One region of the Leptolyngbya sp. NIES-2104 genome, then DNA from elsewhere that is predicted to be linked to it. Evidence: riboswitches for the same ligand, from Rfam matches in the RefSeq annotation. Region 1 holds a riboswitch; each other region holds the start of a gene.
The links. A riboswitch is a leader RNA that binds a small molecule or an ion and turns the genes downstream of it on or off. The one in region 1 is predicted to bind cobalamin.
Positions count from the first base shown of each region.

Region 2: linked by a shared signal. The riboswitch ahead of NIES2104_RS27355 (CbtB-domain containing protein) and the one ahead of cobG (precorrin-3B synthase) in region 1 are both predicted to bind cobalamin.
Region 3: linked by a shared signal. The riboswitch ahead of NIES2104_RS06715 (energy-coupling factor ABC transporter permease) and the one ahead of cobG (precorrin-3B synthase) in region 1 are both predicted to bind cobalamin.

Region 1 is NZ_BBWW01000001.1:4,427,192-4,431,325, forward strand. Features, by position in the region: gene NIES2104_RS21115 (glycosyltransferase family 39 protein) at 1-280, shown strand, start outside; gene NIES2104_RS33550 (AAA family ATPase) at 369-1,769, shown strand; cobalamin riboswitch at 1,947-2,086, shown strand; gene cobG (precorrin-3B synthase) at 2,118-3,407, shown strand; gene NIES2104_RS21130 (precorrin-8X methylmutase) at 3,400-4,029, shown strand; gene NIES2104_RS21135 (precorrin-2 C(20)-methyltransferase) at 4,032-4,134, shown strand, end outside.
Region 2 is NZ_BBWW01000002.1:1,520-5,653, reverse strand. Features, by position in the region: gene NIES2104_RS27365 (glycosyltransferase family 4 protein) at 1-932, opposite strand, end outside; gene NIES2104_RS27360 (Nramp family divalent metal transporter) at 1,144-2,460, opposite strand; cobalamin riboswitch at 2,702-2,846, shown strand; gene NIES2104_RS27355 (CbtB-domain containing protein) at 2,866-3,057, shown strand; gene NIES2104_RS27350 (hypothetical protein) at 3,077-4,134, shown strand, end outside.
Region 3 is NZ_BBWW01000001.1:1,465,946-1,470,079, reverse strand. Features, by position in the region: gene NIES2104_RS06725 (NUDIX hydrolase) at 1-281, opposite strand, end outside; gene malQ (4-alpha-glucanotransferase) at 273-1,898, shown strand; cobalamin riboswitch at 1,950-2,092, shown strand; gene NIES2104_RS06715 (energy-coupling factor ABC transporter permease) at 2,134-2,889, shown strand; gene NIES2104_RS06710 (energy-coupling factor ABC transporter substrate-binding protein) at 2,886-3,176, shown strand; gene cbiQ (cobalt ECF transporter T component CbiQ) at 3,177-3,962, shown strand; gene NIES2104_RS06700 (energy-coupling factor ABC transporter ATP-binding protein) at 3,959-4,134, shown strand, end outside.

The DNA of each region.
Region 1 (4,134 bases):
GGGTTTAGGATTTGCTTTAGCGATTCAAACGGAAGCGAGATTACAACCTTGTCAGCCTGTTTTTGCGCTCTTTTCTCGGACTCAGGGATATGAAGCGTTTTGGCAGAAAGTTGCAGCCTCGAAGATTCCATCTGTACAGCAGTTTTGGGCGATCGCTCCGGGTTTAAGAATGCGCGATTTTCCGAATCAGGTGAAACTTCAGGGGAAAATCTGCGATCGTAATCCACAAGCACAATATCGAATCGGAATTCCATACGTCGGTTACGATTGCCAAAATTAATTCCTACGGTTTACCTATCTCGATGGGCGATTATTATTATCAAGTCACAGATAATAAAAAGGTTTTCTGTAGGATAAAACCGCTAGTCATGAATTCTAGAGTTTTAAAGCAAGAAGCAAACGCGCTTCACAAAGCAGTTTCGCCGCTGTTGGCATTGGATGCTCGATTTGCAGAAGTGATAGTGCGGGATTTGGCTCGACTCGTTCAACAGTGTGCGCGGAGTCGTGGAACGGTACGACCGCCGGAATTGCTTGCGTTTCTCGTGGTGTATGCGCTGATCAAGCAAGATGCAGAAAAATTAAACGCAGCCATTCATCTTTGGGAAACTCCGGAGCGATCGAAATATGAAAAGATCACGCTGCAAATTATTTTAGACTTGACTCAGGATCAGTCTGAAACGTTTTTATTACCTTCGATCGTCAATCGATTCGATGAAGAGAAGGGAACGAATTATTTAGGTACAGTAATTAATGCCGTTTATAAATTTGCTCAAGCGATCGTTAAATCTGATGGCTCAGTAGATCTACAAGATTTAGAAACACTTTCGCAGATTTGGCAACGACTTCATACTTATCAAAAACTAGAAAATTATCAATCAGGATTCGCTTCAATTCCAGGAATAGAATCGACTGAAAGCCCTGAACAAATTTTAGAAGAGGCACTTTCTGAATTGAATGATTTGATTGGACTGGAAAATATTAAAGAAGAAGTGAAAACGCTGGCGAATTTTCTCAAAGTGCAAAAGATTCGAGTCGATCGCGGTTTAGCAAAAACTTCTGTTTCACTTCATGCGGTGTTTTGTGGACCTCCAGGAACCGGAAAAACAACGGTTGCGCGATTGATGAGCCGAATTTTTCACGGACTCGAATTTCTAAATAAAGGTCATTTAATCGAAACCGATCGCTCAGGGATGGTGGCGGGATATGTCGGACAAACTGCGAAGAAGGTCGATGATTTGGTCGATTCTGCGCTTGATGGAGTTCTCTTTATCGATGAAGCCTATGCGCTAGTTCCAGGAGAATCAGGACGAGATTTTGGGCAAGAAGCGATCGATGTTTTGCTCAAACGCATGGAAGATTATCGCGATCGCTTAGTCGTAATCGTGGCAGGATATACCGATGAAATGGCAACCTTTATCGAGTCGAATCCAGGTTTAGAATCGCGGTTTAATCGATATTTTTATTTTAATGACTATAAGCCTGAAGAATTACTCGCAATTTTAGAAAAAATGTGCGGTAAAAGCCACTTTAAGTTATCGAATGACGCACGAGAAAAACTACGATCAATCTTTGAAGATCTGTACGTCAATCGAGATAAAAACTTTGGAAATGCAAGACTTGTACGGAATTTATTTGAGCGAATGATCGAACGTCAGGCGAATCGATTGGCTGTGTTAAATTCACTCAGTGATGAGACATTGACAACGCTTTTACCTGAAGATATCCCGGCTCAAGTCGGCAGTCGATACGCGGGTCAGCGTCGATCGTAGAAAGAGATTTGAAAGTTCTTTCGCTTCGATTGTCTCCCGCCCTGAAATGAATTTCGGGCTAACCGACGAAAGTCTACTGAAGTAGACTAAGAGCGAATTTCAGGGCGGGACGTTGCGACAAACGAAGACGGCTCGAACATCTCTAACTGTCACGTTTCTTAAGAAAGGTTTGTCGATCGAAACGGGTGGCAATCGAGTGTGATATGCTGCATGGGCTAAGGATTGGGGAAGTCCGGTGCGAATCCGGTACTGTGGCGCAACTGTGATGAGCGGCGATCGTTCGAGTCAGAATGCCAACCTGAGCAAGTCGATGAGATTCTCTGCGATCCACGGAGATGAGGCGTATTCATGAGTTGGTTGGCGGCATCAAATCCTTGTCCTGGTTTATTCTACGGGACACCTGCACAAGATGGAACTTTGATTCGGATTCGGGTTCCGGGTGGAATCTTGAATCGAAAACAAGCGATCGCAATTTTAGAACTGAGCGATCGCTGGCAGACTTCAAACATTCAAGTCACCAATCGGGCAAATCTTCAATTCCGCGCAGTGCGATCGATTCCGACTTCTGAAGCTTATACAATGCTGCAATCGGTCGGACTGGCGGCAAAAGATCCTGAGTTGGATCATTTGCGAAATATAATGACAAGCCCGACCGCAGGCATTGATCCAAGCGAATTGATCGATGTGCGATCGATTGTTCAAGCGATCGATGATTACATTCAGAACACACCAGAACTGATTGGATTACCTCCAAAGTTTAGTATCGGGATTGATGGCGGCGGCACAGTTGGAATTGGGGCAAGATCTGGATCTCAATGGCAGCATCGATACAATGAAATTCAGCTTTCGGCAATCAGCCGCGATCGATTCAAGCTCACACTCGGCAGCAATCGACAGTTTTATGAAACGAACGTAGAAACATCTGATTGTTTAGGTGCGATCGCAGCTTTATCACACGCTTATTTAGAGTATGTTCAACAGTCGCATAAGAAAAAACCTCGAATGCGCGATTTGTTGAAAGAATGGGGAATTGAAGGCTTTTTGAATCGGGTTCCTTTTGAATTTAACCCTTCAAATACTTCAATTTCAGAGGCACAATCACAGCATTTAGGAATTCAACCTCAGAAACAATCTGAACGTTCTTACATTGGAATTGCATTAAAGCTGGGGTGGATGTCGATCGCGCAACTCAAAGGATTGATTCAACTAGCAGAAACTTACGGTTCAGGGGAACTTAGGCTTACTCCTTGGCAGTCTATTTTGCTTCCCGACATTCCAACCATACAAGCTGCAAAAGTTTTGAGCGAAATCAAAGCATTAGAGCTATCGACTGATCCGATTGATTCAGCGATCGTAGCTTGTGCTGGAAAACCAGGATGTGCAGCTTCAGAAACACACACTCAAATTCACGCCCTTGAACTTATGAAGCTTCTAGAACATCCCATGAACATTCATATCACAGGTTGTAATAAAGGATGTGCTCAACCGAGTCCCGCAGAGCTTACCTTACTTGGAACGACCATTCAAGGAACTGAAGCTTATTCAATCTATGCAGGCGATCGCTTATTAACAGATCAGCCGATTCCAGCTACAGAGATTTCCTCGATCGCACATCTTATTAACACGCGGCATGATTGACTATATTCGCAACGGCGACGACATCTATCGCAAATCCTTTTCGATCATTCGTGCAGAAGCAAACCTCGATCGCTTACCTGCGGATTTAGCTCATGTCACAGTGCGCCTCATTCACGCTTGCGGCATGACTGATTTAGCTAACGATATCGAAGCGTCTCCGAATGCCGTTCAAGCAGGAAGACAAGCCCTCGAAAAAGGAACTTCAATTCTCTGCGATGCTCAAATGGTCGCGAATGGCGTAACTCGAAAACGTTTGCCTGTGGATAATTCGGTCATTTGTACTTTGAATGATCCAACCGTTCCAGAGCTTGCAAAAACAATCGACAATACCCGATCAGCCGCTGCTCTAGAACTTTGGAAACCGGTGTTAGCCGGATCAGTCGTGGCGATCGGGAATGCTCCAACTGCATTGTTTCGATTGTTGGAATTGTTAGACGAAGGAGCACCCAAACCTGCAATAATTTTAGGCTTTCCGGTGGGATTTGTCGGAGCCGCAGAATCAAAAGCAGAATTGGCGGCAAACAGTCGGGGTGTGCCATTCATTACGCTGCATGGGCGACGCGGAGGAAGCGCGATCGCAGCCGCAGCGATTAACGCTTTAGCAAAACAAGAGGAGATATAACGATGACCGGTCGGCTTTATGGAATTGGTATTGGTCCTGGAGATCCTGAACTCCTGACGATGAAAGCGTTTCGCGTTCTGCGATCGTCGCCCGTAGTGGCTTACC
Region 2 (4,134 bases), on a different contig from region 1:
AGTGAGGGTAGTCCGAATGCGCTCACTTCGCCAAATACGAGTGGGAAACAATCTGCGATCGTCGGCAAGATCAGAAAATGTGACTCAGATAGTAGTTTCACCATCTTCTCACGCCCTTCTGGACTCCACTTGTAGATAAATCCGAGTGGCTTTACAAAGTCGGGGATGGGTTCATCTGCTGGGGGATCGCAACCAACGATCGATAACTCAGTTGGCAGTCCTGCATCATTTAGCTGTTGTGCAACCTGTACGGCTAAAGCTCCACCTTTGCGCTCCCAATCGACTCCAAGGAAGAGGAGCTTACAGCGATCGCTCGGTCTTGCATTAATTACGGCATCTACATCGTCGATCGAGAAATTCGATTCAAAATTCCCGCCAGGTGCAACAATTCTGATCTTTTGGGGATCAATGCCGTAAGTTTGAATCGCGCTTTGTGCTGCCCATTCGGAATGATACACCGCCAACCGACAGCGTTCGAGGGCAGATTTCTCGTTTGCTAGACCATCCTCGAAGGTTCGATCGCACATGGTACTTCTGCGGTAGTACGGGTAGAAATCGACCAGTGCCGCAAATGTGCCAGACTCCCAAAAGACGATCGGCTTGTCTGTGTCAACGTAGGCGATCGGTTGTGCCGCTGGACTTTCTAAACTCAGAACTGCGTCGATGTTCAGTTTCGAGAGTTTGCGGCTAAGTTGTCGTCCTTGATCCCGAACCAAAATCGCATCAGTACGAGGGCTGTAGTACTTCTTTAACAGTTTTTTATAGTAGACTGCTCTCGCAACGATCGTCGGATAGGTCAGCGGATGCCTGAAGTTGTGAATGTAGTCAACGGATTCAAACTGCGATTCGAGCGTTGGAATCCAGTGATGGGTGTAAACGCCAAAATCTTTCTCCCGCTTGGGGTCATAGATAGATACACAGGCAATTTTCATATTTCATCAGAGTAAAATTCTGTTTGAATTAGGCGTAACCTGCACTCACATCCCATAAATTAAGACTGTAATTCAGATCGCTCAGTTCAATCGAGAAGCTTACTTCTATCGTTTCACTCGAAGATGAAATCAGGATGAAATATTGATTCCGGCTGGTTAAAACTTAAATGATTCGCGTGAAACCCTACTGAGGTAGCAATTACCACAAAGATTACTGTATCCAGTTCGCTACGGTTTGAATCAATAACCAAGCGTTTAATCCGGCAATTAGAATTGCAACTGCCCAGGCTGTAACTTTAAGCCAACGCGGATTGACAAACTCGCCCATTAGTTTGCGATCGCTGGTAAACATCACCAGCGGAATCACCGCAAACGATAGCTGTAAACTGAGAATGACTTGGCTAAAAACTAATAATCCGCCAGTACTCTGTTCACCGAAAAAGACGATCGCGATCAAAGCTGGAATAATCGCAATCAAGCGAGTGGCTAAACGGCGTACCCACGGTGGCAGCTTGATTTGTAGAAAGCCTTCCATCACGATCTGACCCGCCAGCGTTGCAGTCAAAGTCGAACTTTGTCCAGAAGCCAGTAATGCAACCCCAAAAATAGCACTCGCAGCACTGACCCCTAATAACGGTGAAAGAAGTTGGTAGGCATCTTGAATTTCTGCAACATCCTGATTTCCAGAACTGTGAAAGGTTGCGGCAGCAACAATCAAAATCGCGCTATTGATGAACAACGCAAACGAAAGGGCAACGGTTGAATCAATGGTTCCAAACTTAATGGCTTCCCAACGCTTCTTTGGAGTCGATTGCCAATTGCGGGTTTGAACGATCGAAGAATGAAGATACAAATTGTGTGGCATTACCGTAGCGCCAAGAATCCCGACCGCTAAATAAAGCATTTGAGGATTCCGCAGAATTTCACGATTTGGCATATAGCCTTGTAAGATTCCACCGACATCAGGACGAGAAAACAGAATTTCTGCACCGAAGCAAATCCCAACGGTTGCAACTAATAGAATAATTAACCCTTCCACATATCGAAAGCCTTTGCCTTGTAGGAAGAGCAGCGCCAAAACATCGAATGCCGTGATACATACGCCCCAAAGCAAAGGCAATCCAAATAGAAGTTGAAGCGCGATCGCACTTCCAAGCAATTCGGCTAAATCGCAGGCCGCGATCGCAATCTCACACAACACCCAGAGAACAAAGCTGATTCGAGGAGAAAAGTAGTCTCGACACGCTTGAGCTAAATCCTTTCCCGTTGCGACTCCTAACCGCACACAAAGCGATTGCAGCAAAATCGCCATCAAGTTTGAGAGTAAAACGACGCTCAACAGCGTGTAGCCAAATTTTGAACCGCCTGCGATGTCAGTTGCCCAGTTGCCAGGGTCCATATAGCCAACGGAAACGAGATACCCTGGTCCCGCAAAGGCTAATAATTTACGCCAAAAACCTTTAGCGTTTGGAACTGGAATGCTGCGATGCACCTCTGGCAAACTAGGGCGATGTTCAGAAAGTGACATAAATTGAGCCTTTCATTTTTCTTTCATTTTTTAACAGTACCATCTCAAGTCAAAGCCTTTCATTTTTCTTTCATTTTTTAACGGCACTGCTTGAAAATATAAGTACAGCGCGATCGAGTTTCATGCTTCTAAAGAGTTGAATGATGGAGATGGCGGCTTGCCCTTTGAGAGAGATAGGAGCGATCGCAATCGTCCACCGTAAAAATGGTTAAAAAAGCGAGGCGATCGTCAAAAACGCGGTAAAGTGACAAACACGATCGGTTCTGATGGGAAGCAGCCGTCAGAAGTAAAGGGGAAAGTTTGGTGCAAGTCCAACGCTGTCCCGCAACTGTAAGTCAATTTCAGATTGATCAGCCAGGATGCCCGCCGATTTCTCAAGGTTCCTATTCATCTGCGAGGTACAGAATGATTACTCGATCGAATCCGTCTTTTTCTCAACAAGCTGTTCGTTTCACGCTTTCTACGCCCGTACAATCGACGCTTTACGTTTCGCTCTGTGCTTTAATTCTCTGGACGATTTACTTTACGACTTATCCAGCGGCTCACGACAAGGTACATTCGCTTCGACATCACACGTTGATGGTTTCTTGTCACTAATAACACTTGTGAGGTCGTAATGCCAAAATTAAAGCTTTCTGCGTTCATTAGCGCGATCTGCCTAATGAGTTTGATGTTCTATGGAGTGATGGGATTTTCTCAAACTCCACGATCGACGATTCGCCTCACGACTGATCCGCCACTCAATCAACTCGTTCCATTTGAGGCAGAAGCAGAGATCAACGAACCGCCTGCACGTCTGACGCTTGAAGCGGTTGATGCAGCGGGGCAACCTTTGACCAATGCCAAAATCCGCGTACAGATTCTCACACCGTCTAAAACTCCCTGGTTTACAACCGACTTCCCGATCGTGGAAGGCACAAAGCTACTCGACATTGATGCGATCTCGCCTCAAGGCAAATTGCAGCTTCAGCAGACCTTTCCAATTCGCGGAACTTACCAATTATTGGTCGATGTGACTCCACAAAGCACCAATGCTTTCACCCCTTTTCAGCAAACTCTAACGCTCTCGATTCCTGAGAACTGGATTAAGTACCGGAATTTCGCGATTTTAGCTGCTGTCTTACTTGCAGTTGGCTTAGTCGGTGGCTGGATTATCGGTGGACGGCAATCGATTCAGCCTGGAGAAATTGCGCCACAGCGAGTTCGATTATTGCTGAGTGGAGCGGTGATAGTTGCGATCGCAGCGCTTCTATATGTCAACGTCAGCGCAGAAATGGCTCAGTCCGAGATGTCGATGCCAATGTCACACATGACTGAATCTGCCCCGAAATCAGATGCTCCAGCCGTCAAACAAGTTCAAGGACTTGAGATGCGATTAACTGGAGACAAAAGCGCGATCGTCGGTCAGCCTGCTCGATTGCAAGTGAATGTCATTGATGCTCAAACTAAGCAGCCTGTCTCAGATGTAAAGCTAAAGGTGACAGCAACTCAACTTGAAAATAACTGGATTGCTTTTGCTTATGAAGGGCGAACTGCTGGACAATTTAGCTGGCAGCAGCAATTTTTTGATGGTGCGCCGCACAAAGTCGAGGTGGAAATTTCCCCTAGTTCTGATGCGGTTCGGAAGTTCCAACCTTTCCAAGTTGAGCAAACGATCGACGTTGAAGGAGTCGC
Region 3 (4,134 bases), 3.0 Mb from region 1:
GCGGTTGCAATATAGGTGATACTCATCGTGTGTTGGCGCTGATCCCGGTTCGGATCAGAATACACACCCAGCAGGTCAACCAGGTCGATTTCGAGTCCGGTTTCTTCCTGCGCCTCAAGCTGTGCTGTTTTTTCGGCTGAATTGCCGTAATCGATGAATCCGCCGGGAATTGCCCAGCCGTGGGGGGGATTGAGGCGTTCGATCAGCACGATCGGGCGGTGGGGTCGATCGACGAGTTCGATAATGATGTCAACCGTCGGAGCAGGATTGCGATGAGCCATAAAAAATTGTGTGAACGAATCTTGATTCTTCTTTCGGCAGAGATTGGCTTTTTCGGTCTTGTGTTACAGTTCCAAAAGCCTTTTCCTCGTGTTTATTCTATGTCTTTGAAGCGATCGAGCGGCGTTTTGCTGCATCCTACCTGTTTTCCCGGTCGATTTGGGATTGGTGAACTCGGAGCCGAAGCTCATCGGTTTATCGAGTTCTTGGTGCACAGTGGTCAGCAGTATTGGCAAGTTTTACCACTCGGTCCTACAGGCTATGGAAATTCGCCGTATGCGTCGTATTCGTCAATGGCAGGCAATCCGCTGCTCATTAGCTTAGAGACATTGCGCGATCGCGGTTTGCTAGAAGAATCCGATTTCTACAATCTACCGGACTTTTGGGAAAACGGGGTGGACTACGATCGCGTGTATGCAACCAAAGTTCCGCTGTGGCGAAAAGCGTATGAGGCGTTCAAACATCAACCGTCTGAGCAGCGAGAATTTGCTGAGTTTTGCACTGGGAAAGCATTCTGGCTCGAAGACTATGCGCTGTTTATGGCGCTAAAAGATGAGAACGGCGGTAAAAGCTGGTATGACTGGGAACCAGAAATCATGCAGTTTAAGCCGAATGCGATCGAGAAAGCCCAAGCCCGCTTACAAGATGAGATTAACTATCAAAAATTTCTACAGTATGAGTTCTTCTGCCAATGGATGAAGCTCAAACAACATGCAAACGAAAATGGGATTCAAATCATTGGGGACATTCCGATTTATGTCGCTCATGATAGTGCAGACGTGTGGGCTAATTCTCAGAACTTCAGACTTGATCCTGAAACCGGACATCCTGAACTGATGGCAGGTGTTCCACCCGATTACTTTAGTGCGACTGGGCAACTTTGGGGCAATCCTATCTATGATTGGGACTATCTCGAAAAGACCGACTTCAAATGGTGGATACAACGCTTTGAAGCAATGCTCGATTTAGTCGATTGGATTCGGATTGACCATTTCCGAGGCTTTCAGGCTTACTGGGCAGTGCCGCAAGGTGAAGAAACCGCGATTTACGGTAACTGGATTGAAGCTCCAGGGGATTTGTTTTTTGAGGTGCTCGATCGTAAGCTCGGAAAGCTACCGATCCTTGCAGAAGATTTAGGCGTGATCACTCCAGAGGTTGAAGCACTCAGAGATAAATTTGAGTTTCCTGGGATGAAGATTGTTCACTTTGCATTTGGGTCTGATCCGGGCAATCCCTATCTCCCTTTTAACTATCCGCGTAACTGTCTTGTCTACACGGGAACCCACGATAACGATACGACGATCGGATGGTATGAGAGCCTTTCAGACTATGAGCGGGGTCAATTGTGGAACTATCTCGGTTGCATTAGTGATCAAGGTATTCATTGGGATTTGATCAGATTGGTAATGAGTTCAGTTGCCGTCTTATCGATCGTTCCTCTGCAAGATTTGATGGGACTGCGAACAGATGCCCGAATGAATGCACCTGGAAAAGCAGAAGGAAACTGGGGGTGGCGATATCGCTCTGATTTGTTGAGCGATGAAATTCGCGATCGATTTGCTAGCCTCACGCATCTATTTGGACGTGCCCCACAAAAGAGCGAGGATCAACCGGATTGAAACGATGTTGCAGTGAGTAACGGTTAGATTGAGCAAAATGCTCAACGGTGGTACGCTGAGGTTTGCATCGGTTCTAGCGGGAAGCAGTCGCTAGAGGTAACGGGGAAAGAGTAGTGCAAAGCTACCGCTGTCCCGCAACTGTGATGAGATTACTTCTCTGAGCCAGAATGCCCGCCGAAGCCGCTCAGCGTGCCATGCTGATTGATTATCAAACCGTCTGCGAGGTACAGACTCAGTGAAACATCATAAATTATTGCGCCTTACTGCAATCGTAGGGCTAAGTTCTTATTTGATTATCGGTTCTCCCACTCCTGCCCATGCGATGCACATCATGGAAGGGTTTCTACCGGTCGAGTGGGCGATTTTTTGGTGGGTTGTGTCGATTCCATTTTTTGTCGTGGGAGTACGATCGCTGACACGCATCACGCGACAAAATCCCCAACTTAAACCGCTACTGGCGTTAGCGGGTGCCTTTACCTTTGTGTTATCGGCGCTGAAAATTCCATCGGTGACGGGGAGTTGTTCGCATCCGACTGGAACTGGATTAGGTGCGATTTTGTTTGGTCCGTCGGTGATGTCGGTGTTGGGTGGACTCGTGCTGCTGTTTCAGGCATTGTTACTCGCGCATGGTGGACTGACCACATTAGGAGCGAATGCGTTTTCGATGGCGATCGTAGGTCCTTTCGTGGCGTACGGGGTCTATCATTTGATTCTGCAAACTGGACATCAAAAAGTCGCGATCTTTTGTGCGTCAGCTTTGGAAAATTTGCTTACTTACGTCACGACCTCGATTCAGTTAGCGTTGGCGTTTCCAGCCGCACAAGGGGGGTTCGTCGCTGCATTTCTCAAGTTTGCGGGAATTTTTGCGGTGACTCAGGTGCCACTGGCAATTAGTGAAGGATTGCTCACCGTTCTGGTGTGGAATTGGCTGCAATCTTACGGACGGGAAGATTTGGAAACTTTGAATCTACTCAAGCAGGAGCAATCATGAAATCGTCAAAGCTGCAAAATTGGGGATTAGCGATCGCGGTGATTGTTCTAGCAGTTTTTCCGCTCTTGTTTGTTAAAGGGGAATTTAGTGGATCAGATGGTCAGGCTGAAACTGCGATCGGGGAACTTAAACCGGGATATGAGCCTTGGTTTAAACCATTCTTTGAACCGCCAAGTACAGAAGTCGAAAGTCTATTGTTTGCTTCACAAGCCGCATTAGGGGCGGGTGTCATTGGCTTTGTGATTGGGCGCTATCGAGGCAGAACTGAGAAACGGGAGCAGAAGTAATTGCATCATCACTTGGATGTTTATGCTTATCAGAATCGATTGCGCCCGATCGCTCCTGTGCAGAAATTTGGATTCGCGATCGTAGTTCTCATGATTGCGCTAGTTGTGCATCCGATTCCACAGTTTCTTATCATGGTTTGGTTGGCGGTTTGGACGATCGCCTATGCGCGAATTCCTGCTCCAGTCTATTTTCAACTGTTAGCCGTAGCTGGAATCTTTTTGTTAACCAGTATTCCAGCTTTGGTGCTGAATGCAGTTGCGATTGATCAAATTGCAGCTATTCAGAATGACGAACTTCAAGGCGTTGCAATTGGAAGCGGGTATCTATTCATCAGCCGCAGTGGAATCATTCAAGCATTCCAGATTGCAATGCGATCGCTTTCCTGTACGTCTTGTTTATTGTTCATTCTGTTTACGATTCCATTCACTGATTTGCTGAATCTGTTTCGACAGTTACGGGTGCCAACGCTGATTACTGAACTATTACTGTTAATGTATCGATTTGTCTTCTTGTTTTTTGATGTTGTGACCGAATTGCAGTTTGCACAGCAAGCAAGAGGCGGATATCGGACGCGGAAACGATGGATGCATAGTGTGGGATTATTGATTAGTCAATTGTTAGTGCGATCGCTGCATCACTATCGCGATTTTTCCCTTGCGCTGAATGCTCGTGGGTTTAATGGAACCTTTGAGGTGTATTCAACTCAGAAGCATTATTACTCCAAACGATATGCGATCGAGTCAGTGTTAGGCTGTGTTGGATTGCTGATTTTAGAGTTCAGATGATGCAGCCGCTACTTGAGTTTCAGGACGTGTCTTATCGCTATCCAAACAGCGATCGGTTTGCGGTGCAACAGTTGAGTTTTCAGATCTTAGCAGGACAGAAAACTGCGATCGTGGGACATAATGGCTGTGGTAAATCAACCTTGCTCTTTCTTGCCGATGGACTGTATCGCGT